2 regions of the Acidibrevibacterium sp. genome follow, and region 1 is predicted to be linked to the other one. Evidence: riboswitches for the same ligand, from Rfam matches in the RefSeq annotation. Region 1 holds a riboswitch; the other holds the start of a gene.
The links. A riboswitch is a leader RNA that binds a small molecule or an ion and turns the genes downstream of it on or off. The one in region 1 is predicted to bind cobalamin.
Positions count from the first base shown of each region.

Region 2: linked by a shared signal. The riboswitch ahead of ACP5M5_RS10100 (HoxN/HupN/NixA family nickel/cobalt transporter) and the one ahead of cobW (cobalamin biosynthesis protein CobW) in region 1 are both predicted to bind cobalamin.

Region 1 covers NZ_JBMFWJ010000004.1:23,104-37,318, reverse strand. Annotated here, with positions in the region: gene cbiE (precorrin-6y C5,15-methyltransferase (decarboxylating) subunit CbiE) at 1-742, opposite strand, end outside; gene ACP5M5_RS02565 (cobalt-precorrin-6A reductase) at 784-1,539, shown strand; gene cobJ (precorrin-3B C(17)-methyltransferase) at 1,515-2,267, opposite strand; gene ACP5M5_RS02555 (precorrin-2 C(20)-methyltransferase) at 2,264-3,010, opposite strand; gene ACP5M5_RS02550 (precorrin-8X methylmutase) at 3,007-3,639, opposite strand; gene cobN (cobaltochelatase subunit CobN) at 3,636-7,004, opposite strand; gene cobW (cobalamin biosynthesis protein CobW) at 7,009-8,067, opposite strand; cobalamin riboswitch at 8,163-8,364, opposite strand; gene cobU (bifunctional adenosylcobinamide kinase/adenosylcobinamide-phosphate guanylyltransferase) at 8,405-8,914, shown strand; gene cobO (cob(I)yrinic acid a,c-diamide adenosyltransferase) at 8,911-9,528, shown strand; gene ACP5M5_RS02525 (cobyric acid synthase) at 9,682-11,136, shown strand; gene cbiB (adenosylcobinamide-phosphate synthase CbiB) at 11,120-12,085, opposite strand; gene cobD (threonine-phosphate decarboxylase CobD) at 12,112-13,128, shown strand; gene ACP5M5_RS02510 (glycosyltransferase family 9 protein) at 13,183-14,085, opposite strand; gene ACP5M5_RS02505 (hypothetical protein) at 14,187-14,215, opposite strand, start outside.
Region 2 covers NZ_JBMFWJ010000031.1:1,610-15,824, forward strand. Annotated here, with positions in the region: gene ACP5M5_RS10090 (glycosyltransferase family 2 protein) at 1-649, shown strand, start outside; gene ACP5M5_RS10095 (phytanoyl-CoA dioxygenase family protein) at 660-1,616, opposite strand; gene ACP5M5_RS10100 (HoxN/HupN/NixA family nickel/cobalt transporter) at 1,664-2,731, opposite strand; cobalamin riboswitch at 2,801-3,015, opposite strand; gene ACP5M5_RS10105 (Hint domain-containing protein) at 3,066-4,832, opposite strand; gene ACP5M5_RS10110 (arginyltransferase) at 5,104-5,943, opposite strand; gene ACP5M5_RS10115 (lytic transglycosylase domain-containing protein) at 6,106-6,945, opposite strand; partial or broken gene ACP5M5_RS10120 (IS5 family transposase) at 7,234-8,063, shown strand; gene ACP5M5_RS10125 (hypothetical protein) at 8,101-8,751, shown strand; partial or broken gene ACP5M5_RS10130 (matrixin family metalloprotease) at 8,775-9,239, shown strand; gene rimP (ribosome maturation factor RimP) at 9,363-9,896, shown strand; gene nusA (transcription termination factor NusA) at 9,957-11,495, shown strand; gene ACP5M5_RS10145 (RNA-binding protein) at 11,464-12,183, shown strand; gene infB (translation initiation factor IF-2) at 12,313-14,215, shown strand, end outside.

The sequences.
Region 1 (14,215 bases):
CCAGCGCCGAAAGCGCCAGCGCGCGCGCTTCGCGTTTGCTGATCTGCCCGTCATGCGCGAAAAACTCATCGGCGAGCCCGGCGGCGCGCGGAATGACCGCAGCACCCGGCACTGCCACGAGTTCGAGGGCGATGAGGTTGAGCGGGCCGATATCTTCGAGCGCGAAATCCGCGGCCGTGGTGTCGCGCCGGCGCTCACCCGGCCCGCCGAGCGCTTCGAGGACATGGATCCGGCTCGGCCCAAAACCGCGCGCGCGGAGCAGGTCCGCGACCTCGCCGGGCGTCGTCGCATCGGCCGAGAGCGCGAGAACGCGACGATGGGGCTGCACATGCGGGATGAGGGCGGCAAGCGGCCGGCCGCAGAGCGAGAGCGTCGTCACATGCTGAAGCGGCCAGCCGAGCCGGGCGCAAGCGAGCGAGAACGCGGACGGCGCCGGCAAAATCGCTATTTCCGCCATCGGCACGTGCTCGGCGAGCAGACTGCCGAGGCTGAACCATGAGGGATCGCCCGAGACCAGCACCACGACCGGGACGCCACGGCGGGCGAGGATCGCCGGAATCGCGGTTTTCAAACGCGCCGGCCAGGCGATCGCCTCGCCGCTGATCAGCGAGGCGGCGAGGGCGAGATGGCGGGCGCCGCCGAACACCACCCGCGCCGCCGCAAGCCGGGCACGGGCCGGCGCTGAAAGCCCCTCGACACCATCCTCGCCAATGCCGAGAATCCCGAGCCATGGTTGATCCATTGTCACCGCACGTCGCCCCGGAAACGCCGCCACCCGACGCCATGAGCATACTCATTCTCGGCGGCACCGGGGAGGCCATGGCACTCGCCCGGGTGCTCGCGCCGGATTCGCGTTTCGCGCCACTGCTCTCGCTCGCCGGCCGGACGAAAAACCCAGCGCCGCCGCCGATCCCCTGGCGCTGCGGTGGGTTCGGCGGCGCTGCCGGTCTCGCCGCCTTTCTTGCAACGCACCGAATCGCCGCCATGATCGATGCAACGCACCCGTTTGCGTTGCAGATTTCGGCCAACGCGCGCAAGGCGGCGGCCATCGCCGGGGTGCCGCTGCTTACCCTCACCCGCCCGCCCTGGGTCGCCAAACCCGGCGAGCGCTGGACCATCGTCCGCGACCTCGCCGCCGCGGCGCAGGCGCTTGGGCCAAAGCGGCGGCGTGTTTTTCTCACCATCGGCCGCCAGGATCTCCTGCCCTTCCGCGCCGCCCCCTGGCATCATTATGTGATCCGCAGCGTCGATCCACCCGATCCCGCCTTCCTCCCGCCCGATTGCGATATCATCAGTGCACGCGGGCCATTCTCGGAAGATGACGAGCGCGCGCTGCTCGCCGCGCGGGCGATCGAGGTTCTGGTGAGCAAGAATTCCGGCGGCGCGATGCGCGCAAAGCTCGATGCGGCGCAGGCGCTCGCGATTCCGGTGGTGATGATCGCCCGCCCGCCGCCGCCAGCGAGCGGTCCCGTCGTCACCGATCGCGACGGCGCGCTCGCCTGGCTCGGGCGGCTTCATGACGCAAAACGCGGCGTGTAAAACCACGCGCGTGCATCGCGGCGCGCGATCAGCCGGCTCGCCCGCGCGCCGATGATGACCAGGGTTGCCATGTCGGCGTGCGCGGGATCGGCGCTCGCGAGCGAAAACAGCGTGATCCGCTCATCGGCGCGCCCGATCGCGCGCGCGAAGGCGACCGGGGTCTCGGGCGGGATCGTCTCGCGCAAAATCGCGAACGCCGCGCCGAGCTGCCAGGGCCGTGCGCGCGAGATCGGGTTGTAAAGCGCGATGACGAAATCCGCGTCCGCCGCCGCCCGCAAGCGCTTTTCGATCAAGGCCCAGGGCTTGAGGTTGTCCGAGAGCGAGATCGCGCAGAAATCATGCCCGAGCGGCGCGCCGAGCCGGGCACTCGCCGCGAGCATCGCGGTGATCCCGGGGATGATGGAGACATCGAGTGCCCGCCACGCGGGATCGCCGGCTTCTATTGCCTCGAACACTGTCGCCGCCATGCCGAAAACGCCGGCATCACCGCCTGAGACCAGGGCGACCGGCTTGCCCGCTGCGGCCAGCGCCAGCGCCTGCTCGGCGCGCGCGCGTTCGACGCGGTTATCGGACGGATGCCGACTTTGACCCGGGATTTCGGCAAGGCGCGCGAGATAGGGGCCATAGCCGAAGACATCGCTCGCTTGCGCCAGCGCGTCTTTCGCCTCTTGCGTCATCATCGCCTCACCCGCCGGCCCGATTCCGATGACGAAAACCCGCCCGCTCATCGCCGGCTGCCGCGGGTGGGGATGATAAGCAGCGAGAAATAGGGCGCGGGTAACGCCGGATCGCGCGCGACAAGCGGCATCACGCACTCCTCCGCCATCGTGCCCCGCTCGATATAGGCGGCGTCAACGAGCCGGCCGGCATCCTCCAGAACTTTACGAACCTTGCTGAGATTACGCCCGAGTTTCAGGATCACGGCGGCCTCGACGGAGGCGAGTTTGGCGGCCATCGTCGCCGCATCGAGGGTCGCGGGCAGCACCACAAGGCAGTCGCTGCCGCGCAGCAAGGGCAGCCGCGCCCGCGCCCAGCAGCCGCTCATGCCGGAGACGCCAGGGATGATTTCGGTCGCGAAATCGGCATCGAGACGTTCGAGAAGATGAAGGCCAGAGCCATAGAAAATCGGATCGCCCTCGCAAAGCAGGGCAATGTCGCGCCCGGCGCCCAGCAGCCCCGCAAGCCGCGCCGCGGCATCCTTGTAAAACGCCGCAATCTCGCGCCGATAGCGTGGATCGTCGCTCGGAATTTCGGTGGTGAGCGGGTATTCGAGGCGGATTTCCTCGCAATCGCGCCGGATATGGTTTGCTGCGATGGCGCGGGCATGGCCGCGCTCGCCGCGTTTGGCGAAATAGGCGACGACGCCGGCGGCCGCGCAGAGCCGCGCCGCCTTCAGCGTCATCAATTCGGGATCGCCAGGGCCGACGCCGATCACCCGCAGGACGCCCGCCCTCGTGACATCATTTGTCATCGGCGCGCGAGCCCCGCAAGCGCATTCACCGCCGCCGCCGCCATCGCGCTGCCGCCGCGCCGACCAGGCAGAACGAGGAACGGCACCCGGCCATCCGCGGCAAGCGCGGCTTTCGACTCCGCGGCGCCGACGAAGCCGACCGGCATCCCTATCACCGCCGCCGGCCGCGGCGCGCCGGCATCGAGCATTTCGAGAAGGCGAAACAGCGCGGTTGGCGCATTGCCGATGACAACGAGGGCGCCGGCGAGGGCCTCTCCCCAAAGATCGAGCGCGGCCGCCGACCGTGTGGTTGCGAGCCGCGACGCAAGCGCCGCGATGCCCGGTGCCGCAAGCGTGCAGATCACCGGATTGGCGGCCGCAAGGCGGGCGCGCGTCACCCCTTCCGCGACCATGTTGGCGTCACAGAAAATCGGTTTGCCAGCGGCAAGTGACGCAATCGCGGCATCACAAAAATCGGGGTGAAACACGAGATCATCGGCGATCTCGACTATGCCGCACGCATGGATCATGCGCACCGCGATCGTCGCTTCCGCTTGCGAAAACCGCGCGAGATCAGCCTCGGCGCGAATGATCGCAAAAGAGCGCTCATAGATGGCAGCGCCGTCGCGGAGATAGTCTCGCTTGCTCATGGTTCGAGAATGCCAGCAAGGATTTCGCCGACATCATTGCGCCACGAGCGCCAGAGATCGCGCGCGCGCATCGCGGCAAAGCGCCCGGCGAGCGCCCGGCGCGCCTCCCCATTGGCTTGGGCGAGAAACGCATCGACTTCGGGGTTGCCAAGGGTTGCCGCAAACAAGAGATCGAACTGGCGATCGAAACGCGAAGGCAAAGTCATGGCAAAGAGCGAAAGCGGCGAGACCGCGCGCGCGATTTCGGCGGCCCCGCGATAGCCGTGGCGCATTTGTCCCGCGATCCAGCGCGGGTTGGCGGCGCGCGCGCGCGTCACCTGCGCGATCTCCTCGGCCAAGGTCACAACACGCAAGCCGTCGGTCGCGGGACGCGCGTAATGGAGCGCGGGGCTTGCGCCAAGCAGCGCCGCCGCCGCGGCAAAGCCGCCGGCGTGGGCAGCGATTTCGTCATCGGCGAGGACGTCATGTTCATTATGATCGGCGATATGAAAATAGGCGTCGGCGCCGGCAATCTGGGCCGCCAATCCCGCTTGATCAGCAAGCCCGTCGTGCCCCGTGCCATAGGCGAATGCCGACTGGGCGAGATAGGTACGGCCGAACTCCGCTGATCCCGTCTCGGGATCACCCGAATCGCCGAGTGCGAGGCCATAGACGCCGGGCGCCGGGCCATAGATCCGGCGCACCTCCTCGCTTTGCCGCGCGCGCGCAGCCAGCGGGTTCCATGCCGCGTCTTCGTCGCGCGCCGCGATCATCGTGACGGCATCGTCGAACAACGCGATTTGGGTGGCAAAGGCATCGCGGAACAGGCCGGAAATGCGCAGTGTCACATCGATGCGCGGCCGGTCGAGTTCGGCGAGCGCGAGCACCGCGATCCCATTGACGCGGTGCGAGCCCGCGTCCCAAAGCGGCCGCGCCCCGAGCAGCACCAGGGCGAGCGCGAAGGCCTCGCCGCCGGTCCGTATCGTCGCACTCCCCCAGAGATCGATCACCAGCCGCTTGGGCCAGGCGCCATGCCGGCGCAGATGTTCCTCGAGCAAAGAGGCGGCATGTTTCTCGGCGAGCGCGACGGCGGCGCGCGTGGGGATGGCGCGCGGATCGAGGCTGATGATATTGCGCCCGGTCGGCAACACATCGACCCGCCCTCGCGAGGGGGCGCCCGCCGGGCCGGGCGGAATGAAGCGGCCATCGAGGGCGGCGAGAAAGTTCCGCGCTTCATTCGGCGCCGAGGCATCGAGGCGGGCAGCGATCTCCGCTTCGCCGATCGTCGGCGCCGCCTCGCGCAGCGCCGCCAACAAGGCGCTCCGTTGCGCCGGCGCGCGCGCAAACACATGCAACCCGTCGCCGATCAGGCGATCCTTGATATCGCAGAGATAGGCATCGAGTTTGGCAAGCAGTTCGTCCTCGCGCGCGGTATCCTCGCACCCGGCTTCGGCGGCAAGGCCGGATGAGCGCGCGCGCGCGAGAATCTCACGGCGAAGATGGCGTGCGCGCTCTCGATCGAGCCCGGACGCCGCCGCATAATCGTCGATCAGGCGTTCGAGCGCGGCGGCCTCACCATGCAAGCCGGCGCGCATCAAGGGCGGCGTCAGATGGCCGAGCGTAAGTGCGCCGAGCCGCCGCTTCGCCGCCGCCGCCTCGCCGGGATTGTTGACGATGAAAGGATAAATCACCGGAAGACCGCGCACGAGCAGTGCTGGAAAACACGCCTCATGCAGCGCCACCGCCTTGCCCGGCAGCCATTCCAGCATGCCGTGCGCGCCGAGCGGAACAAGAGCATGGATGCGCTCGCGATGGCGGAGCCAAAGGTGAAACGCGACATAGCCATGGCGCGGTGGCAGATCGGGATCGTGATAGGTTTCCTTGCGCCGCCGCGCCTCACCCCGATCGGGCTCGATCGCGGCAAGGATATTGCCGAGACGAAGATGGCGCAGCGTGAAATGCCCGCCAACGCAAGCGGGATCCGCTTCCGGCGCGCCCCAAGCAGCGATGATCCGCTCGCGCGCCGCCGCCGGCAATTCGGCATAGAGCGCGTGATACGCCGCAAGCGAGAGGATAGGCGTCGGCTCGGCGTCACACAGCGATCCCGCCAAGGCTTCGCGCGCGAAGGGTGCAATGGTGTAGCCGCCGGCGCCAAGGAGATCGCATATTTCAGCGAGACTGCCCAAAGTATCGAGCCCGACAGCATGCGCGCGCCCACCAACGAGGGTCGGATAATCGGCAAGCACGATCGCAAGCCGCCGCTCGGCGGGCGGTGTCGCGGCAAGCCGCAGCCAGCCGATTGCAAGGTCCGCGGCGCGGTTGATCCCGCCGGGATCGGGCGCGTGCTGCTCGGGCACGAATTCGCAATCGCTGGCGGGGCTTGCCGGCGCTTTGAAAGAGATCGCACCGGCGAGCAGGCGGCCATCGAGCTCGGGCAACACCACCTGCATTGCAAGATCGGCGGGTGCGAGGCCACGCTGCGATTTTTCCCAATCCTCGCGTGATCCGCCAGCAAGCACGAGTTGCAAAATCGGCGCTTCCGCCGCTTCCAGCGGCGAGGGTGTTCCATCCTCGCCGCGCGCGGCAAACCCGGTCGCCGCGAGCACGATTCCAGGACGCGTCGCGGCAAGGGTTTCGGCGATAAACGCCCTTGCCGTCGCCTCCTTCAACGAATCGACAAAGAGCAGCCGCGCGGCAACGCCGGCGCGCGCCAGCGCCGCGGCCAAAGCCTCGATCGGCGCGATATCACCGGCGAGAAGATGGGCGCGGTAAAAGACGATCGCCGCCTCTGCCCAAGCACTTTGCCGCGTGACGTCCGGCGTGATCAGAGCGTATTCGCCGCAAGACGGCATCGCGACGACCGGCGCGCCGCTATCCTCGCAGAAACCACCGAGATGGGCGGCGAGCGCGAGAGCGCCGGCAACGTTGTCAACGCCGCCTTCGCGAAAGAAGCGATCGAGCCGCGCAAGCGCCGCCGCCGTCACAGTGGAAAGAGCCGCGAGTTCCGCATCCTCGCGCTGATCGCCGGCGAGCAGCGCGAGCGCGATCCCACGCGCGCGGCAGAGGGCGGCGAGTTCCTCCACCCCATAGCGCCAGTAATCGAGGCCGCCGAGCAAGCGAACGATGATGACTCGCGCGTTTGCCGCAACGTTTTCAAGATAGAGATCGACCGACATCGGATGCCGGAGTTGTCGCAGATTGGCAAGGCGAAGGCGCGGCGCCGCCGCCTCCTGCCATCCCGCCCGCAACCGTGCCCAAGCGCGTGCGGCGGCGGCGAGATCGCTTGCGGCAAACGAGAGAAATACCATGTCGGCCGGACTCTGGCCGAGATCGATCGCCGCTTCGTCTTCATCGAGCGCGCGCGTCTCGCGAACCAGGAGATGCATCGGCTCAGTGCGTCAGTGCGGCGCTGATCGCGGCGCGATCGAGACCACGCTCGCCAATCACCACGAGGCGCGCCCGGCGCGGCTCATCGGCGCGCCATGGGCGATCGAAATAATGCTGAAACCGCGCCCCGACGCCTTGGATCACGCAGCGCAACGCCTTATCGGGCGGCGCGAGAAATCCCTTGACGCGGAGAATGTCGTGCTGCTCAGCGAGCAGGCGAAGCCGCGTGATCAGGGGCTCCGGCTCAGCCGTTTCGGGAAGATCGAGGACGAAACTCTCGAAATCATCATGTTCATGCGCGCCATCGACAGCATCGTGATGGGACGGGCGCGCCGCGAGATCGTCCTCGGCCTGGGCGGCGAGCCCGAGCAGAATGCCGGGATCGATTTTTCCCTGCGTGATGCTGAGAATTTTCACCGCGCGTGGAATTTTCTTCGAAATGTCAGCGGCCAAGGCCGCGAGCGCCAAGGGATCGAGGAGATCGGCTTTATTGAGGAGCACGAGATCGGCGGCGTTGATCTGGTCCTCAAACACCTCGGCGAGCGGGTTGTCGTGATCGAGCGCCGGATCGGCGGCGCGTTGAGCGGCGAGTGCCGCCGGATCGTCGGCGAACCGCCCCGCCGCCACCGCCGCGGCATCGAGCACCGCGATCACGCCATCGACCGTCGTGCGTGCGCGCACGTCTGGCCAGTTGAACGCCTTGATCAGCGGTTTCGGAAGCGCGAGGCCCGAGGTTTCGATCAGGATATGCTCGGGCGGCTCGGCGCGATCGAGGAGGGCGGCCATGGTCGGCAGAAAATCCTCGGCGACCGTGCAGCACAGGCAGCCATTGGCGAGTTCGACGATGCTGTCCTCGGCGCAGCCGGGAATGCCACAGCTTTTCAGCAAGTCCCCGTCGATGCCAAGTTCTCCGAATTCATTGACGATGATCGCGATGCGCCGCCCGCCAGCCTGTTCGAGCGTGTGACGCACCAAAGTGGTTTTGCCGGCGCCGAGAAAGCCGGTGATGATGGTCGCGGGGATTTTGCCCGACCCCGAATTGGTGACATTGGCAGATCGCATGCGGCACTCTCCGGGGCACGGCATCGCCCGCAGCCGCCATCGCGGCAACGGAAGCGGCGCAACGCGCCGTCGCCGCCAGGGCACCCCGCCTGGTGGCGCGATCAAGGGTGATGGCAGGTCTCCTGGCTCGCGGATCCGTCGCCCCCGCCCGCCTTCCCGGAAATCCCAGTGGCGTTTGGACAGAGGCTTTCCGCTCACAGTTGCGGGGGCAGCCGCGGCTTTGGGGCGCCCCATGCGCCCGGCACCGCGTTCCCTTTTCATCTCCCTCGCGGAAGAACCATCGCTGTGGTTTTATGGGCGGGCGGGTTCGGAAGTCAATGCGGGAGGTTGGGCGGCGATGGCGCGGATGACCCTCATTCTCGGCGGTGCGCGCTCAGGGAAAAGCGCCGAGGGCGAGCGCCTGATCGCGCGCCATCCCGGCCCGCTCGCCTATATCGCGACCGCCGAAGCCGGGGACGCCGAAATGGCGGCGCGGATCGCCTCCCACCGCGCTCGGCGCGGGCCACGCTGGCGAACGATCGAGGCGCCGATCGCGCTCGCCGCGGCGATCAGCGATGCGGCGCCGCTCCCGACTTTGGTCGATTGCCTGACGCTCTGGCTTTCCAATCTGATGCTCGCCGGCAACGATATCGCGCTCGCGGCGGCGGCGCTCGAGGAGGCGCTTTTCGCCCATCCCGCGCCGATCGCGCTCGTCGCGAACGAGGTTGGGCTCGGCATCGTGCCCGATAATGCGCTCGCGCGGCGGTTCCGTGACGAGGCCGGCGCGCTCAATCAAAGACTTGCGGCCCGCGCCGATCGGGTGCTGATGATGGTCGCCGGCTATCCGATCGAGGTGAAACGCCCATGAATGAGACTGCTGAGCCGCCCGAAAACGCCCGCCACCGCGCCCGCATGGCCAAACGCAAGGCGGTTCAGGACGTCGAGGTTGCGGCGAAAACCATCGAGAAAGGCCTCCTCATCGTCCATACCGGGCGAGGCAAGGGCAAATCGACCGCGGCCTTCGGCCTCGCTCTGCGCATGCTCGGCCATCAGCGGCGGGTCGGCGTCGTGCAATTCATCAAAGGCGCCTGGCAGAGCGGCGAGCGCGCGGCGCTGGCACGTTTCGATGATCTCATGGAATGGCACACGCTTGGCGAAGGCTTCACCTGGGAAACCCAGGACCGCGCCCGCGACATCGCCGCCTGCGCGCACGCCTGGGCGGTGAGCACCCGCCTGCTTGCCCGCGAAGACATCGCGCTCGTCATCCTCGACGAACTCAACATCGCCCTTCGCTATGATTATCTCGCGCTCGATCAGGTTCTCGCAGCGATCGCGGCGCGGCCACCCATGCAGCACATCGTCATCACCGGGCGCAACGCCAAGCCGGAACTCTGCGCGGCGGCCGACCTGGTGACGGAAATGACACTCACGAAACATCATTTCGCCGCCGGCGTGCGCGCGCAGCAGGGGATCGAGTTTTAAGAGTTCCATGAGTTTGAGGAAGAATCTGTTCTTTTTTGAAAAAAAGAACCAAAAAACTTTTCCCCGTTGGCCAGTGCCTGCGGCACTGGCCGCTCTGAGGAAACGGGACAAAAGTCTTTTTGCTTCTTTTTCTTCAGAAAAAGAAGATCTTTCATGACAGCGCGCGCGCTGATGTTCCAAGGCACCGGCTCGAGTGTCGGCAAGTCGCTGATCGTTGCCGGGCTTTGTCGTGCGTTTGCGCGGCGCGGGCTCCGTGTCGCGCCGTTCAAGCCGCAGAACATGTCGAACAATGCCGCGGTGACACCGGAGGGCGGCGAGATCGGGCGGGCGCAGGCGCTGCAGGCGCGGGCCGCGGGGATCGCACCGAGCGTGCATATGAACCCGGTGCTGCTCAAGCCGCAAAGCGAGATCGGGGCGCAGATCGTGTTGCGCGGCCACGTGGTCGGGGCGGCGCCGGCGCGCGCCTGGCAGGTGAAAAAGCACGCGTTTTTGCCTGCCATTCTCGAAAGCTTCGCCGAACTCGGCGCGGCGCATGATCTGGTTCTGGTCGAAGGCGCAGGCAGTGCCGCTGAGGTCAATCTCCGCGAAAACGACATCGCCAATATGGGATTTGCGCGCGCCGCCGGGCTGCCCGTGGTACTGATCGGCGATATCGACCGCGGCGGCGTGATCGCGAGCGTGATCGGCACCAAAACCGTGCTCGCGGCGGAAGATGAAGCGCTGATCAAGGGGTTCATCATCAACCGGATGCGCGGCGATGCCGCGCTGTTCGCTGATGGCATGGAGTTCATCGCCGCCCGCACCGGCTGGGCAGCGCTCGGCCTCGTGCCGTTTTTTGCGCAAGCGCGCCATCTGCCGGCGGAAGATGCCGCCGATCTCGCCCCGAGCGTTGCCCGCGCGGGGCGGCTTCGCCTCGTGGTGCCGCTTTTGCCCCATATCGCGAATTTCGACGATCTCGACCCACTTTTTGCCGAGCCCGACATCGCGCTGACACTCGCGCCGCGCGGCGCGCCGTTGCCGCCTGCTGATGTCATTCTTCTCCCCGGCTCGAAAGCGACACGGGCCGATCTCGCGGCGTTGCGCGCCGAAGGGTGGGACATCGATCTTCTCGCCCATCATCGCCAGGGCGGCGCGCTGATCGGGATTTGCGGCGGGTTTCAAATGCTCGGCGAGGACATCGCAGATCCTGACGGGATTGAAGGCGAGGCCGGCCACTCGCCCGGTCTCGGCCTGCTCGCGTTCCGTACCGTTCTCGGGCCGGCAAAACGTCTCGCAGAAGTGGCCGGCGTCAATCTCCTCGATCAAACCCCGGTGCGCGGCTATGAGATGCATCTCGGCGAGAGTTTCGGCCCCGCCCTCGCCCATTCTCTGCATCGCCTCGCCGATGGCCGCGCAGAGGGGGCGGCCTCCCTCGATCGCCGGGTTTTCGGCACCTACCTGCACGGGATGTTCGCCGATGATGCGGCCCGCGCCGGCTGGCTCGCGCGTTTTGGCGCCGCGTCACGGCTGCTCTCGTTCGACCACCTGATCGAGACGACGCTCGATGCCCTGGCCGATCATCTCGCCCGCCATATCGATCTCGCGGCCCTCCTCAGCCTCGCGCGATGACGGCGAAAACCAGCACGAGAGCGAGGGTGAGCGCGACGGCACGGCGATAGAGCGCGAGCGCGCGGGCGAGATCGCGCGCATTCGCCTCAGCCCGCCCATCGCCCATCCAAGCGTCGAACACGGCGATGCCCTCATAAACGCGTGGCCCGGCGAGGCGGAGCCCGAGCGCGCCCGCCATCGCCGCCTCCGGCCAGCCGGCATTGGGCGAGCGATGATGCCGCGCATCATGCAACGCCGCCCGCAGCGCCGCCGGCAGACGCCGCGGCGCCGCGAGCGCGAGCAAGAGGGCCGCAAGCCGCGCCGCCGGGAGATTGATCAGGTCATCGAAGCGGGCCGCGGCAAAACCGAAATCGGCAAAACGCGCGGTGCGATGGCCGATCATGCTGTCGGCGGTGTTCGCGGCTTTGTAAAGCGCAAGGCCCGGAAGGCCGAACAGCGCGCCCCAGAAGGCGGGCGCGATGACGGCATCGGAAAAATTCTCGGCGAGACTCTCGATCGCGGCGCGGAGGACACCGGCTTCGTCCAGCGCCGCGGGGTCGCGCCCGACGATTGCGCCAACCGCCGCCCGCCCGCCGGCGAGGCCGCCGCGCGCAAGCGCTTCGGCAACCGCACGAACATGGTCATGGAGACTGCGCGCCGCCAACAACGAAGAGGCGATCACGCCGAGCACGAGATCACCCATGATGCCGGGCAGCAGGCGATGACAGAGCACCTCCACCCCGATCGCCGGCAGGGTGGCGGCGAGCAGCACCAGCGTCAGCGCCATTACCCCCAGCGCCCGGCGCCGCGCGGGGCCGAGGGTCGCGCGGTTGCAACGCCGCTCGAGCGTTGCGATCAGCGCGCCAAGCCAGGTGACGGGATGGCCGATGCGGCGGTAAAGCCAAGCCGGATAGCCGAACACGGCATCAAAGATCAGGCCGGCGGCGAGGAGGGTGAGATGAGCGCGCATCGCGGGGCATTCATGGCGGGGCGGCGATGAGCGGCCAAGAGGCACCGCCCGTTCATGGCGGGCGGCTCGGCGCGTTTCGCCGGCTGTTTCCCGATGCGCCGACGCCGATCCTCGATCTCTCGACCGGGATCAACCCCTATCCTTACCCGGCGCCGGCGCTTCCCGAGACGCATCTCACCCGGCTTCCCGAGCCCGAAGCCCTGGCGGCGTTGGAAGCGGCGGCGGCGCGGACCTATGGCTTGGCGGCGGGCGAAGCGGTCGCAGCCCCGGGCTCACAAGCGCTGATCGGGCTGTTGCCGCTGCTTCTCCCCCGGGCGGAGGTCGCGGTGCTCACGCCGACCTATGCCGAGCACGCGTTCGCCTGGCGCCACGCCGGGCATCGCGTGCGCGAGGTCGCAACCCTCGCGGAGGCAGAGGCGGCAGAGATCGTGGTGCTCTGCAATCCCAACAACCCTGACGGGCGGGTGATCACCGCCGCCGACCTCAGCGCTCTCGCAGCACCCCTGGCGGCACGCGGCGGCCTTCTCGTGGTGGACGAAGCCTTCGCAGATTTCGCGCCGGACGGGGTTTCCGTGGTGCCGCGGTTGCCCGCGCGCGGCGTCATCGTGCTGCGCTCGTTCGGCAAGGCGAGCGGGCTCGCCGGGCTCCGGCTCGGCTTCGCGCTCGCGCCGGCGGACCTCGCATCGCGGCTCCGCGCCGCGCTCGGCCCCTGGCCGGTCAGCGGTGCGGCGATCACGATCGGGACCGCGATGCTCACCGATGCCGCCTGGCGCTCGGCGATGGCGGCGCGGCTCACCGAGGATGCCACCCGACTCGATACCGCGCTCGCCGCCGCCGGTCTCGCCCCGCGTGGCGGCACCGCGCTGTTTCGCCTGGTCGAAAGCGAAGACGCGGCTTCGGTGTTCGCGCACCTCGGCGCCGCCGGCATCCTGGTCCGCCGCTTTCCCGCCCATCCGCGTTGGCTCCGCTTCGGCCTGCCCGGCGCGGCTTTCCCCCGCCTGCTCGCGGCGCTCGCGGAAATGAGGAGAAATGTTCTTTTTTGAAAAAAAGAACCAAAAAACGTTTGTCCGCTGGGCAGTGCCTACGGCGCTGCCCAGTCACGCCGTCGCCGCGTCCGCCATCAGCCGAAGCGCGGTCGCGAAAGCGGTCTCGACGCTGAGCGCGCTCATGTCTTCCGACTCCCCGAGCGCCCAATCGGCGAAGCGACCGGCCGGGGCCATTTCGGCGGCGCGATCGCGGGTTGCGGCGCACAGCCCGACCGTCGGCACCCCGGCGGCGGCGGCGAGATGCATGAGGCCGCTATCATTGCCGACATAAAGGGCACAGCGCTGCAAGCAGGCGGCGGCCTCGGGCAGGCTGAGCTGGCCACGGAGATCGATCGCCTCGGGCAGAAGCGCCAGCAGCGGCGCCGCCATCGCCCGCTCCGCCTCGCCCGGCCCGGCGAAAACCGCCGCCGCCGCGCCCGGCAGACGCTCGGCGGCGAGACGCTGAAAGAGCGCTGCGAAATGCGCCGCCGGCCAGGCTTTCGGCGGCCAATTCGCGGTCGGGCCAAAGCCGATCACTGGGCGATCGCCGGGCAAAAATGCCGCGGCGTGGGCGCGATCGGCGTCGTTTACCCAAACCACAGGAAGCGGCGCCGGGCGGATCCCGAGAGCCGCGGCAAATTGCTCGTGCTTGCGCCCCAACGAGCGCCGCGGCTTGAGGGCGCGCTTTCGCGTCCACACCAGATAGGAAATCAGCGAGCGCCGGAAATCGACCACCAGATCCCAGCGCGTCCCGACAACGCCGCGCCACAGCGCGAGCCAATGCAGATCATAGCGGCGCTTGTCGAGAACGAGGGTGCGTTCGCGATTGGGCATGCGCTCGAACACCCCGGCCGCGACCCCGCCGCAAACCACGGTGATCCGCGCCTCGGGATAGGTGCGAATAAGGTAGTCTAGCACATTGGTGGTGATCACCGCATCGCCGATGCGGTTGGCCGAGATGAACAGAATGCGCATCAGAGCAGGCCGGGGCGGAGTCGTTTCGTTGCCATGCCCAGGCCATAGGCCGCCGGGGGGACAAACGCAACGCCGCCACCCCCGACGACCGCAACCGCCGGCTACTGGAAGGGGTAATAGCGGAAGCTCA
Region 2 (14,215 bases), on a different contig from region 1:
GCCCGGCTGGCTGCGCGAGATGGTGTCACACGCACTCCGGCCGGAGATTGGTGCGGTCGGCGCCAAACTCCTCTATGCCGATGACACGATCCAGCATGCCGGCGTCATTCTCGGCATGGGCTGGCCGGAGGGCGTCGCCGGGCACTATTACTGCAACGAGACGCGCGACGCGCCCGGGGCGTTCGATCTCCTGCGCCTCGTGCGCTCGACCTCGGCGGTCACCGCGGCCTGCCTCGCGGTGCGCAAATCGGTGTTTTTCGAAGTCGGCGGCTTCGATGAGGAGAATCTCACGGTCGCGTTCAACGACGTCGATCTTTGCCTTCGCATCCAGGCGGCCGGATACCGCAATCTCTGGACGCCGTTCGCCGAGCTCTACCATCTCGAATCGGCCAGTCGCGGCAAGGATCTCGGCGGTGACCGCGCGCGGCGCTATTATGCGGAAATCGCTTATATGCGGGCGCGCTGGGGTGAAACCCTCGACCAGGATCCTTATTGGAACCCCAATCTTTCACTGAGTTCGGGCGCCCGTAATTTGGCGCCGTTTCCGCGCCGGCCCAAACCCTGGCTGACATTCCCGGCGATCACGCGGCCTGGCCGTGCCGAAATCCGCCAGCAGGCACGAGAGAGCCTGCTCGCCACGCAGGATTAGCGCCGTCTGATCAACGCAGCCCGAGACGCCGGGCGATGCGGCCGAGCATGGGCCGCAACCGTGGCGATGCGGCGTTGGGATCCGCGCTTGGCGCACGCGCCGAGGGAATGGTCTCGCCGGTGAGGATATTATAGGGTTCGCGGAGCGCGATCCTGCCGCGAAAAACGTCTGAGCCGAGCGGCGTGTAATAGCCACAGCCCTCGAATAGATAATGTGTCACCTGGCTCCAGCGGGTGCGGTTGCGATCACGATGCCGATCGCCACCATGGAGCAGATTGGCCGCCCAGATCAGCGCCTGGCCCTTGCGGGCATGAAAGCGCTCCGGTTTTGCCGCCGCGGCGTCGGCGATCCGCTCCCAGGTGGTTTCGAAATCGGGATAACGGTCATGAAAACCTGTGAGTTCCATGACATCGATACCGAGGCAGGCATTGTCGAAGATCCGCCAGGCATGGCTGCCGGGATAGTAGAGAAGCGGGCCATTATCGTCGTCGACATCCTCGAGCGCGAGCCAGACGCCGCACATCCAGCGCTCGGGATCGGAGCTGAAATGCAGGCTGTCGCTGTGGGCGCGCTGCTGCGAGCCGATGAAGAAATTGAGCGTTTGAAACGGAAATGCGGCCCGCCCATAGAGTGCGGCGAGCAGATCAAGGATTTTTTGGTTGCAGGCGATGGCGCGGACATCTTGGTGTTTCTTCCAGGCATCCTGGATACGCTGGGAGGGGGCGGAGCCGTTCAGCCAGCCTTCGCGATCGAACTGTGGCGCGAGATCATGTTTGATTCGCTCCGCTCGCGCCATGATGTCCGGGTCGGGCAAATCGATCACCGCGAAGCCGCGCTGGCGCAGATCGCGGGCGATCCGCAAAACGTCGTGCGCCGGCGCGAGATCATCGAAGATCTGGTCAAAAAACGGATTTTCGATGTTTGGCACACCCGGCAACGGGTTCTGGAAACGATTTTCGTCCGGCATGGGAAAAGCCATTTCGCTTGTCTTCGACACTGTTTCTCGTTTCGGTTTTACCTCTGCCCGGCAGCGACGTCGATGTCGTCGAACCCCTGGTAGCGATAGATCACCAAGGAGACGATCCAGGCGGCGATGAAGATGCCGATGATGATGAAGCCGAGGCTGCCGAAATTGTCGTTGAGCGCGCCGATACCATCCCAGAACCAGCCGCCGAGGCCGAGCTGGTCACCGATCAGGCCCAGCGCCTCGATCCCGCCGATCGCGACCGCGACCACGACCGAAACCAAGGTGATGGTGAGGTTATAATAGAGCTTGCGCATCGGCTTGACGAAGGCCCAATTATAGGCGCCCAGCATCAGGACGCCATCGGTGGTGTCGATCAGCGACATGCCGGCCGTGAACAAAGCCGGAAACACCATGATCGACCAGATCGAGAGGCCCTTGGCGGCTTCGGTTGCCGAAATACCGAGCAGCGCCACCTCGGTTGCGGTATCGAAGCCGAGGCCGAACAGAAAGCCGAGCGGAAACATGTGCCAGCCCTTGCTGATCAGCCGAAAGAGCGGGCGGAAGAAGCGGGCGAGCAGGCCGCGGCTGTTGAGCAGGAGGTCTAAATCCTGCTCCTGAAACGGGGCGCCGCGCCGCACCGCTTGGAATGTCCGCCAGACCGCGATCAGAATGACAAAATTCATCGCCGCGATCGCGAACAGAAATAGCGCCGAAACCAGCGTGCCGACCACGCCGCCGACGCTTTTTGCAAGGTTCATCTGTGACGCCAGCGCCTTCGCGGTGCCGGCGATGGCGGCTGCGGCGAGCAGAACGACGCTGGAATGGCCGAGCGCGAAGAAAAACCCGACACTGACCGGCCGCTTGCCCTCCTGCATCAGCTTGCGGGTGACGTTGTCGATCGCCGCGATATGATCGGCGTCGACGGCATGACGGAGCCCGAAGCCATAGGCGAGAAATGCTGTGCCGAGCAGCACTGGCTGGTGGCGGAACAGCATCAGCGCCCACGCCCAAACCGCGAGGTTGACGCCGAGCAGCACGGTATAGATGCCAATGATCGGCCGGCGGAGCGATGGCACAGGGGGCGCGGTCAGTGTTTCAGACGGATGGGAAGACATGAGACCTCTTTCGATGACGTCGCCTGTCTTCGGTGCGAGAAACAGAGGGAATCCCCGCCCCCTGCGGCACCGTTGACGTCAATGATGGCAGGTCTCCTGGCTCACGGCTCAAATGCCGACCACCACCTTCCCGGGATCCCGTCCCATTGTTACGGGCGGTTTCCCAGTGGCCTATCGGTGGCCGACTCACCGCTTACAGTTGCGGGGGCAGCCGCGGCTTAGGGGGCTCCGCACCGCGTTCCCTTTTCATCCCCTCCCGGGGAACCATCACACGGAGGATAAGCGCGCTGTTTCCGTCTCGTCAATCTGCGCGTCAGCCGGTTTCCTTGTCCGCTTAGGCGGACAGCCGCACGGTGTCCTCCGCCGGCGCATCCTCCGCCGGCGCTTCCCAATACGACCCGGTGCCGGCAAGCACGACCTCGAACCGTGTCGCATCGCCGAGCAAGCGCGCCGGGATCACGGCCTCGCCGTTGGTCCAGCGCCAGGAATCCTCGCCATGCCGTTCCAGAGGATAAAAACCGGTGCCGAGCGCGGGATCGTCAAGCGCGATCTCACGGCTTCCGGCGGGGCCGATCGCGACCAAGCGCCGCACCCGCACGCCGAGCCGACGCATATCCTCGCTATCGGCCGAAAGCCCGCCCGGCATCCAGACGCGCGAGCACAGATGGAGGTCGCCGGCGAGGCGGGGCAGGGTGAAGCGGAAATGCGTCGCCCCGACAGTTTCGGGCTCGCCCCGCCAGCCCCCGGCGGTGAGGTGAAGATCGGGCGCTTCGGTCAGGCGATACCCGTCCGCCTCGATCACCCCGATCAGCCGGGCGCGGATCGCGGCAAGACGCGGCCCGCCGGTGAGCCATGGCCGGCAGGCGCCGACCGATTTGTCTTGCTGCGGCAAGAAATCGGGATGGAGCGCCACGACATTGCCGGCATTGGCGAATTGCCCACGATTGCCGGTGTCGAGATAGGTTTCGGAGAACACCCCCTCGGCGAGCACGAGATCATGCTGGTCGAGTTCGATGTGGTAGTAGGTGACGCTGGTCGCCGCCATATCCTGGGTTACGGTGACGCCGTTCAAGAGCCGCTCGACATCGATCAGATGGTCGTCGATGCAGATGGCATGGCCGGGCGAGAGCACGAGATCGCGATGCGGCAGACCGGGGGCGAGGGTGCCGGCGGCGAGCCGCACCGGGCGCACCTGCTCGGGGCTCGGGTGGGTGGTGAGATCGACATGGCGATAGCCGATCCAGCGCACCGGCTTGAGCGGCGCGCCACCACCGGCGAAGGTCACGACGAGATCGCCGACCCGCAATTCCTCCACCGCCACTTCGCCGCGCACGGTGAGGATTCGTGTCCCGGCGGCGTAGCAGGCGGTGACGCTGTCGTTCGAGGCGTTGAAGACCGGTGTTGCGCCATCGATGGCGTTGATCGTCGCGATGGTGGAGGTGGTGCCGCCGATCGTGTCAGTCAGGTTGTAGATATTGCCCAAGGACGGGATGCTAGACTCCGCCGCGCCAAATGTTGGGCTGGAAGAAAGCGGGGTAACGGCGAAGGTCGCACCTTGCGCGTAGCCGGTAAGGTCGATCGTGTCGCCGCCGGTGAAATCGGCGAAGGTGCCGAGATTGGCGATGATGTCGTTGACGGTCGCGGTGCCACCGGGGGTCGCGGTGCCGCCGGGGGTCGCATAATCGAACAGGCCGCCGAAGGCGGTGACGCCCTGGGCGTAGGCGAGATTGACCGAACTCGCCCCGACGATGTCGATGGTGCCGGGGGTCGCGGCGACGCCGTTGATGGTCGAAGTCGGGGAGGCGAGGTTCAAACTGGCCGAACCGCCGTTTTCGACTTCGATCACGCCCCCGACGATAGCGGTGCCAGTATTGTCGAGAACGCTGCTATCGACGACGATCGTGCCCGGAGAGTAATAGGTGGGTGGCGAACCGGTCGAAAACCCGCCTTGCTGGACGGACAGATTGGCGACGGTGATGGTCGCCCCCGAAGTGATGTCGAGGGTTCCCTCCTGCTGCACCGCGATGACGGCATAGATCTCCGAAGTGGAGAGCGTGCCTACGGAACCGCCATTGACAATTTCGACATTGCTTCCGCTCACGGCTTCACTCCTTCTGTGTTCCTCGAGGCGACGGCGTCTGACCGCGACGTGATCGAACCAGCACCAACCTCAGCCGGGGCTGATCATGCGCAAAGCGTGGGAGGCACCGAGCGTCAGCCAAACTCACGCAACACACAAGGTAAATACTAACTTAAAAAATGACTCCGTCAACTAAAAATTAATCATTTGTTAAGGGGTCAAAGCTCTCAAGCCGCTTCGAACGGCCGAATTTCTCAAAAAAGAAATTTGTCGAGCGATCTAACCGGTGTTTCTAACCGGCGTTTTCTGGCCGCAGTCGCACGGCGAGAGGTAAGGAAGGGCCGTTATCGGCCGGCACGCCAGGGTCATGCGCGGCGAGGCTACGTGCCTCGGTGATGGGCGTATCGTGTTCGTGGCTGAGCGGCCGCCAAACGCCGCCGATGAGCACCTCGCTCGGCGCGAATTTCGCCTTATAGGCCATTTTCCGGCTCTCTGGCACCCAGTAGCCGAGATAGACATAGGGCAGATCCAAATCCCGCGCCCGCTCGACAAGCCACAACACCATCAGCGTGCCGAGTGAGCGGCGGGCGAGATCAGGCGCAAAAAAACTATAGACCGCGGACAAGCCGTCGCTCAGCCGGTCGGTCAGGCAGGCAGCGATAAGCCGGTCATCGGGGTCACGAAATTCGACGATGAAGGTCTCGATCGGGGTGTCCTCGACCATCGCGCGGTAATCGTAAAAACTCATCGTCGCCATGTCGCCGTCGCCATGGCGGTGCTGCTGATAACGCTGAAAGAGGTGAAATTGCTCGGCGGTGGCGCGCGCCGGCACCTCGAACCCCTCGGTCGCGGCATTCGCCCGCCAGATCCGCCTCGCTTGCCGCCCCTCGCGGAATGCCGCGGCATGGATGCGGATCGCAATGCAGGCCTGACAGCCCGGGCAGGCCGGCGCATAGGCGATATTATGACTGCGCCGGAAGCCGGCGCGCGAGAGCCGGTCATGGAGGGCCTCGGCGTCGGGGCCGGTGATTTCCGTGACCAGTTTCCGCTCCGTCCGCCCGGCCACATACGGGCAGGGCAGCGGCGCGGTGGTATAAAAAAACTGTGGTCGCCGCGGCGATTTATAGCTCATGGCACGCCCAATGTTTCCGGAGCATGACACCGGGGTCAACCCCGTTTGGCAAGAGTCAACCCGACATGGCCGAAAATGTTATTTGGCGAGGCGCTCGGCGCCGACCGCCGTCAAGCCGGATTAGGAGCCGATGACAACGCTTTCGCCACCAATTGCCGGCGGTCAGGGCGAGGCGGTCTTGACGGAACTGGCGATGGCGACGGGGTGGGCGCGATAGGCGTCGAGGCCGCGGCCGGGGATAGCGCCGAGCCTGGCCGGGGCCGAGGCGCTGGCGGCCGCCATGCCGCGCGCGATGACCCCGCCGCCGCCGCTGCCAGGTGCGGCCATCGGGATGATATGGGGTGGCGGCGCATGGCTCATCTGCAGTCTCGGCAGGGCGCCGCGCAGGCCACCGACCGGGCGCATCGCCGCGCCATCGGAGGCGGCGAGCAGCAAGTTGGCAGGCTGCACCGGCAGGCCCTGCTGCTCGCTGGTCCAGGCCGCCATCACCTTGCGTTGATAGGCGAAGGCGAGTTCGGGTGTCATGGAGTGATATTGCGCTGCGGCGCGCGCCCAATCCCCGGTCTGGGCGTGGAGCTGGGTCAGGAATTGCGCGGCATAATCGGCATTGGCGTTGGGATCGAAGGCCTGATCAAGGCTCACGAAGGCATGCGGGTGATGCATCAAATTGACTTGCAGGCAGCCGACATCGACCGAGGTGACGCCGCGCGCCTGCAACGCGCGGACGGCGGCGATGGCCTCGGCTTTGCTCGCGTAGAAATGCCCTTCGCCCTCGGCGTTCACCGTCCATGGCCAGGGCGCGAAGCTGCCGGTTTCGGCATCCTTGCGGCCGCTTTCCACAAGGGCGATGGCGCTCAGAAGATGCGGTGGGATGGCGTGGGTGCGCTCCGCCGCGTCAACCGCTTGCCGGCAGAGGAGGCCGAGCGCCGGCGCGATCAAGGGCCGCAGCATCGGCGCCAGCATGTCGGCGCGCGCCGCCGGCGCCAAAAGCGCACTTACCATGAGCCCCAACACCCAGATCCACGCTCGCATGGCGGCGAGAGTGGCGGAAAATTCTTAGCAAATCATTGAGAGGCTGACCCGGAATCAATCCGCAACAAATTTTTGTAAGTTGCATCAATGGGTTGGCACTTAATCGGGCGGCATTCGCGTTTCCGCTGATCGCTGGGTGGCAGCAGCGGGTTGCGTGATTTCAGTGGCTGCGATTCTCTCAGAGCCTGACCTAAAATTGGTTGACCGGCCTCGCGGCCTTTGATTCCCTTGGTTTGCGACAACTTTGGGAGATTCGCGATGCCTTGGAAGGAGGCCGATCGGGCGAAGTATGAAGTCATTCGGGCGCGCTATTCAAGCGATATGTCGGAGGCCGAGTTGGCGCTGATCGCGCCGCTGCTGCCCGGCGCGGACGCAAGCCGACGGATGCCCAGGTCATTCTCAACGCTTTGTTTTATTTGATCCGCTGCGGATGCCCGTGGCGATATCTGCCAAAGGATTTTCCGCCGTTCACGACCGTGCAAAACCGCTTCTACGCATGGCGCGACAGCGGCTTGTGGGCGCAAATCATCAGCGTTCTGGTGATGGACGCCCGCGAGGCGGAAGGCCGTCAAGCCGCGCCGACGGCGGTTGTCGTCGACAGCCAGTCGGTCAAGACGACGGAAGCCGGCGGCCCTCGTGGTTTCGATGCGGGCAAGAAGGTCAAGGGCCGCAAGCGCCATCTCGCCGTCGACACGATCGGTCTGCCCATCGAATGCCAGATCACGACCGCCGACGTGCAGGACCGCGACGCTCTCGCGCCGCTGCTGAAAGCCGTGCATCGCAAGAGCCCGTGGGTGAAAATGTCCTTCCTCGACGGGGGTTATCAGGGTGATGAAGCCCAGCGCGCAGCCTTCGAGGCGAGCCGTATTTCCATCACCGTCGTCAAGCGAACCAATAAAGCGGTGAAAGGATTTGTCGTGCTGCCGAAACGATGGGTCGTCGAGCGGACGCTCGGCTGCATCAATCGCTCGCGCCGTCTGTCAAAAGACTTCGAGGCAACTATCGAATCCGCTCTCGCGTGGTTGCAATTGGCCTTGGCTTTCCTTCTCATGCGAAGACTGGCAAGGCCGAAAGCCGGTCAGATTTAAAATTCGAGTCAGGCTCTATGGCATATCCAACGAAGCAGTGCAAAATATTGTCAATAATCAACTCGTCGACGAAATCCTTTTCCCGAACACGAGCGCGGCGAACTGGAGTTATGTTTATATTCCCTTTGCGAATGGGGTGCCGCAAAGCGCGACCTATTATTCCTCGTCCGGCGGCATCGTAGGCAATCCGACCGATGGCGTGTCCTCCCTGCCTCCGCCGACGCAGCCCGTATTTACAACGGGCATCTCGACCTCGGGCGGCGGCTCGAGCGCCGCCGGCGCCGCGGGCAGCGTGGTGCCCGATGCGGCCGCCTGGGGCGGCGCGGTCGCGGGCGCGATCGGAAGTCTGCTGTCAGATGGTGCCTCCGCCGTCGGCAACGTGGTCAACGTCGTCTTCTCATTCCTCGGGACCGTGCGATCGGCGCCCAACCCTCAGAACGTCGTCGCCCAATCGAATCTCGCCGCCGGTCTCGCGGAGGCGGCGGCCGCCGCGGATGCTGGGTGGACGAACATGGAGCAGAATCTCGCCGCCGCGAAAGGCCAGGCAACCGCCCCCCTCCCTTCGAAGGCGCGAAATGGACCCTTCCCGTCATCACCTGGAGTTTCGCTGACAGTCCGGGAAGCCCGGCCGCCCCGTTCAGCGGCTATGGGCAAACGGAATACCAAACGGCGATCGAGCAAGCGATAAAGACATAGGCTTCCGTCAGCGGTCTCAAGTTCGAACAGGTTTCCGATTCCCCGGGAGCGGATATCAGAATCGGATGGGGCAATTTCGACACACAGAGCAGCGGTGTCATCGGTACGACGTTCCTTGCGGCAAGCAACGGATCGATTCAGCCGGGGGTGATCATTCGGCTGGAAAATCCTTCCCAGGATCCGATTTTTTCCTATCGCGAGGAAGAGATGACCTACAAAGGCGAAAACGTGCAATTATATCAGGCGGCTTTGCATGAATTGGGCCATGCTCTGGGGCTCGCGGACAGCGCTGACAGGAATTCCGTGATGTTCGCCAATCTGGGATCGACCAACAGAACCCTCGACACGACGGATATCGCCAATATCCAGTCCCTTTGCGGTTCGGCATCCAACCAAAGCACCCCGCCCGGGTGGATCAGCACGCACGCCGCAGGGACGACGCCCGCGAACCCCGCGCATGGCGAAAGTCTATTTCATTGACCCCGCCCCTGATCCCCTTGCGAAACCCGGCGGGGGGCGCTATGTGCGGGCCATACACATTCTCCGCGATGTTACGGGGGGTGGCCTTCGCGGGCCGCCTTTTTTGTTTTGGATGGATTTGTTTTGGACGAGGATCGCCCGCATCATACCGGCCTCGAAGCCAAGCTCGCCGCGCGCATCACGCCGACGCTGGAAGCCCTCGGCTATGAGCTAGTGCGCGTTGCGGTGACCGGGCGCGAGCGGCCGGTGGTGCAGATCATGGCCGACCGTGCCGATGGCGCGCGCTTTGGCATCGAAGATTGCGAAGCGCTGAGCCGCACGCTCGGCGCCGTGCTCGATGTCGAGGATCCGCTGCCTGGCGCCTGGACACTAGAAGTCAGTTCCCCAGGGATCGACCGGCCGCTGACCCGCGCGAAGGACTGGAACCGCTTCGCCGGCCACCTCGCCCGCGTCGAGATGGTGGTGGCGCAGGAGGGGCGCAAGCGCTTCGTCGGCATCGTGCTTGGCGCCGACCACGCGACGGCGCGCCTTCGCCTCGAGGACGGCAGCGAAATCGCGCTGCCGCGCACTGAAATCCGCCGCGCCAAGCTGGTGCTGACGGAAGCGCTGCTCGCCGCCGATGCCGCCCTGCCGTTCAACGACAAACCGCTCAACTGATCCCATCACAAGAAACCGCCCATGAACGCGTCCGAAACGTCAATCGAAAGGTCTCATGCCATGGATACCGCGATCGCCCGCCCGGAATTGCTATTGGTGGCCGACGCCGTCGCGCGCGAGAAATCGATCGAGCGCGACGAGGTGCTGGAGGCGATGGAACAAGCCATCCAGAAGGCCGGCCGCGCCAAGTATGGCCATGAAAAGGATATTCGCGCCCGCATCGACAAGAAAACCGGCGAGGTGCATCTCTCGCGCTGGACCGAGGCGGTGGAGACGGTGGAGAACGAGGAGACCCAGATCCCGATTGCCATCGCGCGCAAGTTCAAGCCCGATATCCAGCTCGGCGAGCATCTCGTCGATCCGCTGCCTCCGATCGATTTCGGCCGCATCGCGGCGCAAACCGCGAAACAGGTGATCGTGCAACGTGTGCGCGAATACGAGCGCAAGCGCCAATATGAGGAATATAAGGATCGAGTCGGCGAAATCATCAACGGCACTGTCAAGCGCACCGAATACGGCAATCTCATGGTCGATCTCGGCCGCGCCGAGGCGCTGCTGCGGCGCGATGAGCTGATCCCGCGCGAGAGTTTCAGGAATGGCGACCGCGTGCGCGCCTATATCTATGACGTGCGCGAGGAGCCGCGCGGGCCACAAATCTTTCTCTCGCGCACCCATCCCAATTTCCTCGCCAAGCTCTTCGCCCAGGAAGTGCCGGAGATTTATGACGGCATCATCGAAATCAAGGCGGTCGCGCGTGATCCCGGCTCGCGCGCGAAAATGGCGGTGATCTCACGCGATTCCTCGATCGATCCGGTTGGCGCGTGCGTCGGCATGCGCGGCTCGCGCGTCCAGGCGGTGGTGCAGGAACTGCAAGGCGAGAAGATCGACATCATTCCCTGGAGCCCGCAGGCGGCGACCTTCGTCGTCAATGCGCTCGCCCCGGCGGAGGTGACCAAGGTGGTGATCGACGAGGAGGCCGGGCGCGTCGAGGTGGTGGTGCCCGACGACCAGCTCTCGCTCGCCATCGGCCGGCGCGGCCAAAATGTCCGCCTCGCGAGCCAGCTCACCCGCTGGGACATCGACATCCTCACCGAAGCCGAGGAAAGCGAGCGCCGGCAGGAGGAATTCCGCCGCCGCACCGGGCTTTTCGTCGAAGCGCTCGATGTCGATGACGTGATCGCTGGCCTCCTCGTCGCGGAAGGGTTCAACACCATCGAGGAACTGGCTTTCTCGCCGCCCGAGGAATTGGCCGAGATCGAGGGGTTCGATGAGGCCGTCGCCGCCGAGCTGATCCGCCGCGCCGAGGCATTTCTCGCCCGTCGCGACGCCGAACTCAACGAAAAGCGGGTCTCGCTTGGGGTCAGCGACGATGTCGCGGCGATCGCCGAACTGACCCCGGCGATGCTGGTCGCGCTCGGCGAAAAGGGCGTGAAGACGCTCGATGATCTCGCCGATCTCGCCGCTGACGAATTGCTCGAAATCGTCGGCAAAGGCGAGATGGACGACGAGACCGCCACCGCCTGGGCGAGCGCCATCATCATGACCGCGCGGGCGCATTGGTTCGCCGATGACGAAGAGAAGGAACAGAAAGACGCCTGAGCGCACACCTGATCCGCGATCGCCGCAAGACGCGCCCGAGGCGTTCCGCGCGGATGGCGCAGAGGACGATGCCGACGATGCGCTCGAGCGTGGGCCGCTGCGGCGGTGTTTGGTCACCCGCGCGCGCGCCGAGAAGGCGGCGATGATCCGCTTCGTCGTCGGACCGGAGGGCGCGATCGTCGCCGATCTCGCGCTCCGGCTGCCGGGGCGGGGAATGTGGTTGAGCGCCCGGCAGGATGTGTTAAAAGCTGCGGCGAAGCGGGGAGTGTTCGCGCATGCGGCGAAGCGGCCGGTGAGCGTGCCTTCGGATCTCGCCGCTAGTATTGCTGTCGGATTGCGAGCACGGATCGGCGAAACCCTCGGGCTCGCCCGGCGGGCTGGGCAAGCCGTCGCCGGGTTCGATAAAGCGCGGGAATGGCTGCTCTCCGGCCGCGCCGGTCTCGTCGTCGCAGCGCATGATGGCAGCGCCGAAGAACGGGCCCGGTTTCTCGCGGCGATGAAGCCGAGAGGCACGGTCGCGGTGGTCGATCCGCTCTCTGGCGCGGAACTGGGGCGCGTTTTCGCCCGTGAGCGGGTCGTGCATGTGGCGCTCGTTGCCGGGCGGCTCGCGGCCATGATCGCCGCCGATACCACGCGCCTCGCCGGAATCGAGGGCAGGGATGTGGCGTCATCGGGAGATGCGGCTTGAGGATTGAGCGCAAGCGGTCCATTGATGCGCGGCGGTGGCGCGAGGTCGCTTGGCGGGCGCCGGATGGCGCGCGAGGGCGCGACGCAGGAATGGGCGACAGATGGCAGGGCACGGGATACGGACGGGTCAATGACTGAAGGTAACGATCAGGACAGCGGCAAGGGGCGGCTTTCGCTGCGGCCGAGTGGACGGCTCGAGGGCGGACGCACCGTCGATGCCGGCTCTGTGCGCCAGAGTTTCAGCCACGGCCGCTCGAAAGTGGTGCAGGTCGAAGTCCGCAAGAAGCGGAGCGCCGCCCCCGTGGCTAATCCGGCCGCCTCGCCGGCGCCCGCCGCGGGGAGCGCTTCCGGCCGCAGTGAGCCGGCGAGCCGGGCTGCGAGCAGCGGCGTCGCCGGCAGCGGCCGGGCTTTGACCGCGGCTGAACTCGCCGCCCGTCAGCGCGCCCTCGTCGAACAGCAGCGCGAAGCGGCGCGGCGCGAAGCCGAACGCCGCGAGCAGGAAAAAATCTCCATTCTCTCCGCCGCCGAGGAAGCGCGTCGGCGCGAGGAAGAAGCGCGCCGGGCCGCCGAGGAGGAAGCGCGTCGCGCCGCCGAGGAGGAAGCCGCCCGCCGCGCCGCCGAGGCGGAGGCTGCCCGTCGCGCCGCCGCCCCATCCGCGCCGGCGGCCGCGCCGGCCGCCGCCACGAGTGGCGAGGAAGCCGCGCCACGCGCCGCGCCACGCGTGCCGGCGGCGGCGCCGGCGAGCAAGCCCGCGGCACCGACCGAGACCCTGCGTCTGCGTGGCGCGCGTGGCGAGGACGACGAGGAAGCCCGCCCTGCCCGCCGTCCTGGCGGCGCCCCGCCGGCGCGCAAGCCGCAAGTGCCGGCGGTCAAGAAAACCGCCGAGGATCGCCGTCGCGGCAGCCGCATCGATGTCCAGGCGGCGCTCGAAGACGAGGATGAGCGCGTGCGCTCGCTTGCCTCCATGCGCCGCCAGCGCGACCGCGAACGGCGGCAGGCGGAACTCGACCGGCTACGTTCGGACCAGGTGAAAGTTGTGCGCGACGTCGTATTGCCGGAAAGCATTTCGGTGCAGGAATTGGCCAACCGGATGGCGGCGCGGGCGCCGGAGGTGATCAAGACGCTGATGAAGCTCGGGGTGATGGCAACCATCACCCAGACCATCGACGCCGATACCGCCGAACTCGTGGTCCAGGAATTCGGGCACCGCGCCAAGCGGGTCTCTGACTCGGATGTCGAGATCGGTCTCGCCGGTGCCAGCGACGACGATGCGGCGATGATCAAGCGCCCGCCGGTCGTCACCGTCATGGGCCATGTCGATCACGGCAAGACCTCACTCCTTGACGCGCTCCGCGCGACCGATGTCGCCGCCGGCGAAGCGGGGGGGATCACCCAGCATATCGGCGCCTATCAGGTGCGGCTTGGCTCGGGCGAGCGGATCACCTTCATCGACACGCCCGGGCACGAGGCGTTCACCGCGATGCGCGCGCGCGGCGCCAGTGTCACCGATATCGTCGTCCTGGTGGTCGCCGCCGATGACGGGGTGATGCCGCAAACCATCGAGGCGATCCGTCACGCGAAAGCCGCCGGCGCGCCGATCATCGTCGCCATCAACAAGATGGACAAGCCCGGCGCCAACCCAGACCGGGTCCGGAACGATCTCCTCAGCCACGACATCGTGGTCGAATCATTGGGCGGCGATACCCAGGAGGTCGAGGTCTCGGCGCTCAAGCGCACCGGCCTCGACAAGCTCGAGGAGGCCATTTTGCTGCAGGCCGAGATCCTCGATCTCCGTGCCAATCCTCAGCGCGCCGCCGAAGGCACGGTCATCGAAAGCCGGCTCGATCGCGGGCGCGGCCCGGTCGCGACCGTCCTCGTCCAGAAAGGCACGCTGCGGCAAGGCGATATCGTCGTCGCCGGGGCCGAATGGGGGCGGGTGCGGGCGATGCTCGATGATCGCGGTCAGCCGCTACGCGAGGCGCTGCCGTCCGCGCCGGTCGAGATTCTCGGTCTCGCCGGGGTGCCCGGGGCTG